Regions from separate parts of the Marinomonas epiphytica genome, predicted to be linked through region 2. Evidence: riboswitches for the same ligand, from Rfam matches in the RefSeq annotation. Region 2 holds a riboswitch; each other region holds the start of a gene.
The links. A riboswitch is a leader RNA that binds a small molecule or an ion and turns the genes downstream of it on or off. The one in region 2 is predicted to bind thiamine pyrophosphate.
Positions count from the first base shown of each region.

Region 1: it holds a riboswitch for thiamine pyrophosphate, as region 2 does, so the genes downstream of both, thiD (bifunctional hydroxymethylpyrimidine kinase/phosphomethylpyrimidine kinase) here and thiB (thiamine ABC transporter substrate binding subunit) in region 2, are expected to answer to the same signal.
Region 3: it holds a riboswitch for thiamine pyrophosphate, as region 2 does, so the genes downstream of both, thiC (phosphomethylpyrimidine synthase ThiC) here and thiB (thiamine ABC transporter substrate binding subunit) in region 2, are expected to answer to the same signal.

Region 1 is NZ_BAAGVX010000033.1:177,072-179,335, forward strand. It holds gene ACYVGZ_RS11125 (ABC transporter ATP-binding protein) at 1-124, opposite strand, end outside; gene thiD (bifunctional hydroxymethylpyrimidine kinase/phosphomethylpyrimidine kinase) at 111-959, opposite strand; TPP riboswitch at 1,030-1,134, opposite strand; gene ACYVGZ_RS11135 (energy-coupling factor ABC transporter permease) at 1,232-1,903, opposite strand; cobalamin riboswitch at 1,968-2,111, opposite strand; gene ACYVGZ_RS11140 (allantoate amidohydrolase) at 2,202-2,264, opposite strand, start outside.
Region 2 is NZ_BAAGVX010000026.1:266,358-268,621, forward strand. It holds gene ACYVGZ_RS06325 (3-deoxy-D-manno-octulosonic acid transferase) at 1-813, shown strand, start outside; TPP riboswitch at 836-958, shown strand; gene thiB (thiamine ABC transporter substrate binding subunit) at 1,013-2,011, shown strand; gene thiP (thiamine/thiamine pyrophosphate ABC transporter permease) at 2,049-2,264, shown strand, end outside.
Region 3 is NZ_BAAGVX010000002.1:176,333-178,596, reverse strand. It holds gene rsmI (16S rRNA (cytidine(1402)-2'-O)-methyltransferase) at 1-526, shown strand, start outside; TPP riboswitch at 592-696, shown strand; gene thiC (phosphomethylpyrimidine synthase ThiC) at 877-2,264, shown strand, end outside.

The DNA of each region.
Region 1 (2,264 bases), on a different contig from region 2:
AGCCATGCTGTTTTATGGTCATGGATAAGCCATCGATAACGGGACGCTCAGTGCCGTTATAAAGCAAACTAAATTGCTCTAACTGAAAGTCCACGCTTGCGAGTTCTTGTTTAAGAGAGGTCATACTGATGGCCAGCATAGAAATGATGTACAGGCCCGTGCCCCTGCCCAACAGATAATCGATCAGCGTGTTGCAAAGCGTTAGAAATGTAACCTTTTGCGGCCTGAACTGAACCTGCTAGCGAGTGACCTTGGGCTAAGAAAGAAGCAATAGCCGCAGATAAAGTGCAGCCTGTTCCGTGCGTATTCTTAGTAGACACCCTTGGTGCGCTAAAGGTTTGCACCTTATCAGCCAATATTAAAAAGTCGCTACTCAGTGGCTCTTGGTCAAAGTGTCCTCCTTTCAACAGCACGGCTTTGGCGGGCAATAAACGCAACTGTTCTTGTAATAAGACCAATTCAGAAGCACTTTTTGGCATAACCTCTCCCACTAAAGCCACCGCTTCGGGTAAGTTAGGGGTGATTAGATCAGCAAGGTGAAAGAGTTCATTTTTTAAGGTCTGGATGGCCGTCTCGGGAAGCAATAAATCTCCGCTAGTAGCCACCATAACAGGGTCTATTACCACAAAGGGAGGCTGATATTGACACAATTTTTTCGCTACCAGACGGATAATTTCTGGGTCAGCTAACATGCCAATTTTGACTGCAGCAATATTGAGATCACTGAACACAGCATCTAATTGCTGCTCCACAAACTCAAGTGGAATAGCAAAAATGCCTGATACGCCTAAGGTATTTTGAGCCGTGACAGCGGTAATCACAGAGCAGGCATAACCACCTGTTGCACTAATCGCTTTAATATCTGCTTGAATACCAGCACCACCACCACTGTCAGAACCGGCAATGGTTAGCACAATAGGGCAAGAAGGTTGAGAGGTTGGTGACGCCAAGTTTGACATAGTAGCTCCATAGCGAGCGTAAAAAACTACATCAATTCGCGCGATGCGAAACCTTGGGTGTATAAAGCTACAAACAAGAAGAATAGTTCCCTACGCCAGTGTTAACTGAATCAGGTTCAACGGGTCTGCAACTTTGTGCACTCTCAGCCAATATTAGGCCCCCCGACTATATGCCAACATAGTAGCAAGTCTTGCTTAAAGATCAACTGCTTATAAAATGAAAAAGCCGCCTTTGTTGCTTCAACAAAGGCGGCTTTAGTATGTTTTTAACGCTAGCGGTACAAACGCGCCTCAAGTAAACGAGTTTGTTTCAGCCCAGCAAGCCCTTTTGCGCCAGCAAGTACAGCCAGATCTAAAACGGGCTCAATTAGCACCACGCTTAGGTAGGCTAAACCAAAACTGGCCACTGCCGTTAGGTTTTCCGCTGAGAAGCCTTGACCATAAAACGCCCAAAATGCCACCCAAGCGATAATGCCACCTTGGTAAGTTAGCGACAGTTTTAGAGCCTGTTGGTAAGATAAATCTACATAGGCTGTGTGCGCAGGAATAATGCGGCGGGCAACTATTCCCATTGCGAATAAAGGTAACAGCAAGGTGGTGACGTTCATGCCGTACTGAGGCAGATCAAAAGGCGCGAACAGAATGCCTTGTAATAAAAGTCCCATCAGCAAGCCAATTGATGCAGCCCCTGCGCCAAACAGTAAAAACAAGGTGGATCCTAAGATGAAGTGGACTTCTGACACCCCCACCCCATGATGTGGCATCACTTCAAAGAAGAAAAATACCAGTAAACTGGTGAGCACACTTCGCCCAACAAGCGAGCCTAAGCCTGACTCTTTAATGGTTTCCACACTTGCTTTGGCAGCAAGTCCAAAGCCTGCTACAGCGGTAGCGTAACTTAAAATAATCTTGGCGCCGTCTACGACACCGGGTTCAATATGCATAATAATTTCCCTAATGAGCCTCACACCACCCGTATGAGTCTAATTAACCAATATAAGCAAGCTTATATTATCTAATATGAAGGCCGGTCTCCGGGCTGATTTACACTTAGGTAAACTTACCGTTGCGGGGGCAGCATAGGTTTTGTTTGCACATACCTATTTCCCAGTTTCACCAGTTACTACTGACACCTTCATAGCCTGTGTTCAGAGCGTCTACTCTGAACCTCGAGAATACGTTCAGATACGACTGAACGCAATCTCAAAAATATCAATTACGCATGGTTTATAGTCACTTTGGCTAACAAGCCGCTACGACTTGTTGATGCAAAAAGAGCACATCATCGCCACTCAATTGATGTAA
Region 2 (2,264 bases):
CGTCGAATTAGTGTGGTTAATGCCAGATTGAGTGAACGATCTTTTCGGCGTTATAAAAAATTTTCTTCCTTATCTGCCACTATAATGGCTCAGCCCGATTTGATTTTGGCTCATGGCGACGATGATGCTGCGCGTTTTCGCCAGCTTGGTGCCTCCCATGTAGAGGTGACGGGAAGCATTAAATTTGATCTTCAGCCAAGTGAAGCGGTTCTTGCGTCGAACTGGCGCGAGCTGATTGGTACTTCTTTTGTCTGGGTAGCAGCAAGTACTCACCAGGGGGAAGATGAGCTTTTTCTAAAAGCCCATCAAACCTTGCGAGAGCATATTCACGACGCCATCTTGATAATCGTACCCCGCCACCCCGAACGCTTCACTGACGTGTTCGGGATGGCCCAGCAAACATTTGCACTCACTGGAAGGCGTAGTGAAACTCCCCCTCAGAACTGGTCTGATTTTGCCGTTCTCATTGGCGATAGTATGGGGGAGCTGATGCATTACTATCAAGCATCAGATGTGGCTTTGGTCGCAGGGAGCTTTATTCCTCGTGGCGGTCATAACCCTATTGAAGCTGCCGTGCTGAAAAAGCCTCTTTTGGTAGGAGAACACACTTTTAACTTCGCTGAAATCACCGAGCAGCTTGTTGAGCAGCAGGCAGCGGCACGGTGCCAGGATGCTGAATCCTTGTCAGAGATGTTGCTGAATTTGGCGAGGTCTCCAGAAATGTCTCATTCCATGGGACAAGCCGCTTTCAATTTTGCTAGGCAAAATCAAGGGGCCGTGGCGCGAACTTTAGCGCAAATAGACAAGCTCTAAGGGAGTCTTTACAATAGCGTTTCACTATCTCATGGGGTGCTTTGAAGAAAACTAGTTTTCTTCTAACGCTGAGAGGTCGTTATCGGCTAACCCATTGAACCTGATCCAGATTGTGCTGGCGTAGGAATCGAGATGACAAGTTGGTTAACTACCTTGTGTCTTTCCCGAGCGCCGCTTTTTTATATATAGGAGCGACACCGTGATACCTTCTTTGAAAAACTCTATTGTGGCCATTGTAGCTGCCCTTGCCAGTGCTAACTTAGTAGCCAATACCTTAAATGTTTACACTTATGACTCTTTTGCGGCTGACTGGGGGCCTGGTCCAAAAATTAAAGCCAATTTTGAGGCTGAGTGTGACTGCGAGGTGAACTTTATTGCCTTAGATTCTTCTGTGGGTATTTTGTCCCGTGTGCAGTTAGAAGGTAAAAGCAGTGAAGCGGATGTTCTATTAGGCTTAGACCTGAACCTTATGCAGACCGCTTCCCAAAGCGGTTTGTTAGCAAAGCATGCCGTAGATACGTCGGCGGTAACGCTTGCTGGTGGTTGGTCAGATGAGGAGTTTGTGCCTTTCGACCACGGACATTTCGCGTTTATTTATAATTCTGAAACCTTAGCTGAGCCACCAACAAGTTTGCAAGAAGTGGTTGAGAATCAAGAGCTAAAAGTGATTTACCAAGATCCAAGAACCAGTACCCCCGGCTTAGGCTTGTTGCTATGGATGAAGGCGGTTTATGGTGATCAGGCACCCCAAGCCTGGGAAAAACTCGCTTCTCATACAGTTACTGTGACCAAAGGGTGGTATGAAGGCTACAGTCTGTTCTTAAAAGGTGAGGCTGATGTTGTTCTAAGTTATACCACATCGCCTGCTTATCATGTTGTTGCCGAAGGGGAAACTAAGTACAAGGCAGCGCCAGCTTCAGAAGGCTATTATCCACAGGTGGAAGTGGCCGCTATGCTAAAGAGCTCTAAACAGCCTGAGCTGGCTAAGCAATTTATGGCGTTCATCTTGAGCCCAGGTTTCCAGTCTGAAATACCAACAGGTAACTGGATGCTTCCAGTGGTCTCTCCAAAAGAGCCATTGCCAGCAGTATTTGCACCGGCACTAGCCGTGGACAAGCAAGTTTTGCTTCCTCAAGAGCAAGTGGCGAAAAAGCGTAAAGCGTGGGTGAACGAGTGGCTCGATGCAACGACACGTTAATTGCGCATTGAGTTCCTTCAAGGCTCGGTGGCATCTCTTGCCAGCCAGCCTTGGAGTGCTGTGTTTTGTGATTGTTGGGGCAGCCAGTTTGGCTGCCCTTTTGCGTTACTCGGAATTTAGCCAGTGGCTAGAATACCTGTCTGAGCCTTATTTATGGCGCGTTATTCGCTTTTCACTTTGGCAGGCCTTATTAAGCAGTGTGATCAGTATTCTCGTGGCTATTCCTGTTGTGTCTTGTCTCGCTCACAGACAA
Region 3 (2,264 bases), on a different contig from region 2:
AGGCTTGCGAGTATCCCCTGTACCGGGAGCGTGTGCTTTCATTGCGGCTCTATGTGCTTCAGGATTGGCGACAGACCAATTTTTCTTTGCGGGTTTTGTGCCTGCAAAATCTAAAGCCCGTTGCGACCTCTACGAGAGTTGGCAGTCTCAAGCTGGTACCGTGGTTTTCTATGAATCTACCCACCGTATCTACGATTCGATACAAGATTTAGACAAAGTATATGGTGATAGAGTGCAGGTTGTCATTGGCCGAGAAGTCACTAAAACCTTTGAGACCTTTTTGTCTGGTACGCCAAGTGAGCTGCTTACTCAATTTGATCAAGACGCCAACCAAATGCGTGGTGAGTTTGTAGTGATGCTGCAAATTGAAAAAATCGAAGCCAGTGCTGCAGAACAAGAGGCACAAAGGGTATTGGCGATACTTTTAGAAGATCTGCCGGTTAAACAAGCTGCTGCTATGGCAGCTAAATTAACCGGTGAAAAGAAAAACGCCCTATACAAAATGGCTTTAGAGATGAATCAATAACCGAAAGTTTTTCTCACTCCGATAGGTGAACAAGTTTACAGCTTGCTTTTTCTCAGTATACTAAGCGTCACTTGTCGGAGTGCCATATGGCTGAGATCGTACAAATAAGTACGGGATCCGCAGAACCTGATCGGGCTAATCCCCGCGTAGGAAACAAGAAAATCATTTTTCTTTTCTGCATTTTGTCGGTTTGTCTTCGCAAGTTGAATAGGGTGCAGCTACATACCTAATCAACTTGCTTTGAGTTAAACCTTCATTGTTAAGCAGTAAGTCGATATGAGTCTATCGAGCCTGCTTAAAGCGCATTTCAGACAAGCAATTTCCATAACAATATTAAAGGGAACTGCTTAATGTCGAATCCAACAACACCTAAAAGAATATCTAAGTCCAGTCGCGAAGCGTCACGTTTGCAAGCAAAGCAATTCATCGATAGCTTACAAGCAACGCCTTTTCCTGCTTCGGAACGCATTTATGTGCAAGGTAGTCAGGAAACCATCCGAGTTCCTATGCGGAAAATCCATCTTACCGATACCGTCGTTGGTTCGGACCCCGCCAAATTAACTTTTGAGCCAAATGAGCCTGTGTATGTCTACGACTGCTCTGGTCCATACGGTGACATAAATAACAAAATTGATGTTTATAAAGGCATTGATGCCATTAGAGCGAGTTGGATAGAGCAGCGTGATGATACTCAAGAATTAGATGCGGTTTCGTCTGAGTTTGCTCAATCTCGCTTGGCAGACAGTCGTTTAGACGAATTGCGTTTTAAAGCATTGCCAACAGTCCGAAAGGCGAAGTCTGGTCAGTGCGTAACGCAAATGCACTATGCCAAGAAGGGTATCATCACCCCAGAAATGGAATACATTGCTATTCGTGAAAACCAGAATTTAGCGGCCATTCAGAGTGAGCTGTTATTAAAACAACACCCAGGCCAGAGCTTTGGCGCCAATATTCAAGAGCAAATCACCCCCGAGTTTATTCGCGACGAAGTAGCCAAAGGTCGAGCGATTATCCCGAATAATATTAACCACCCAGAATCAGAGCCTATGATCATAGGGCGAAACTTTCTGGTTAAAGTGAATGCGAATATTGGCAACTCTGCTGTTACATCATCCATTGAAGAAGAGGTCGAAAAATTAGTGTGGTCGACTCGCTGGGGGGCCGATACCGTGATGGATTTGTCCACGGGGAAAAACATTCATGAAACCCGTGAATGGATTCTAAGAAACTCGCCTGTGCCAATTGGTACTGTCCCTATTTATCAGGCTTTAGAAAAAGTGGATGGTGTGGCGGAAGATCTAAATTGGCAGGTATTTCGAGACACACTAATAGAGCAAGCGGAGCAGGGAGTAGATTATTTTACGATTCATGCCGGTGTGTTATTACGTTTTGTACCAATGACGGCAAAACGATTGACGGGGATTGTTTCTCGTGGCGGCTCGATTATGGCTAAATGGTGTCTGGCCCATCATGAAGAAAACTTTTTATATACCCGCTTTAGAGAAATTTGTGAGATTTGTGCAGCCTACGACGTGTCGCTGTCGTTAGGAGATGGTTTGCGTCCTGGCTCCATTATGGACGCCAACGATGAAGCTCAAATGTCAGAACTGCGTACATTAGGTGAGCTGACAAAGGTGGCTTGGGAATACGATGTGCAAGTCATGATTGAAGGGCCAGGCCATGTTCCTATGCAACTTATTGAAGAAAACATGCATGAGCAATTAGAGCATTGTCATGA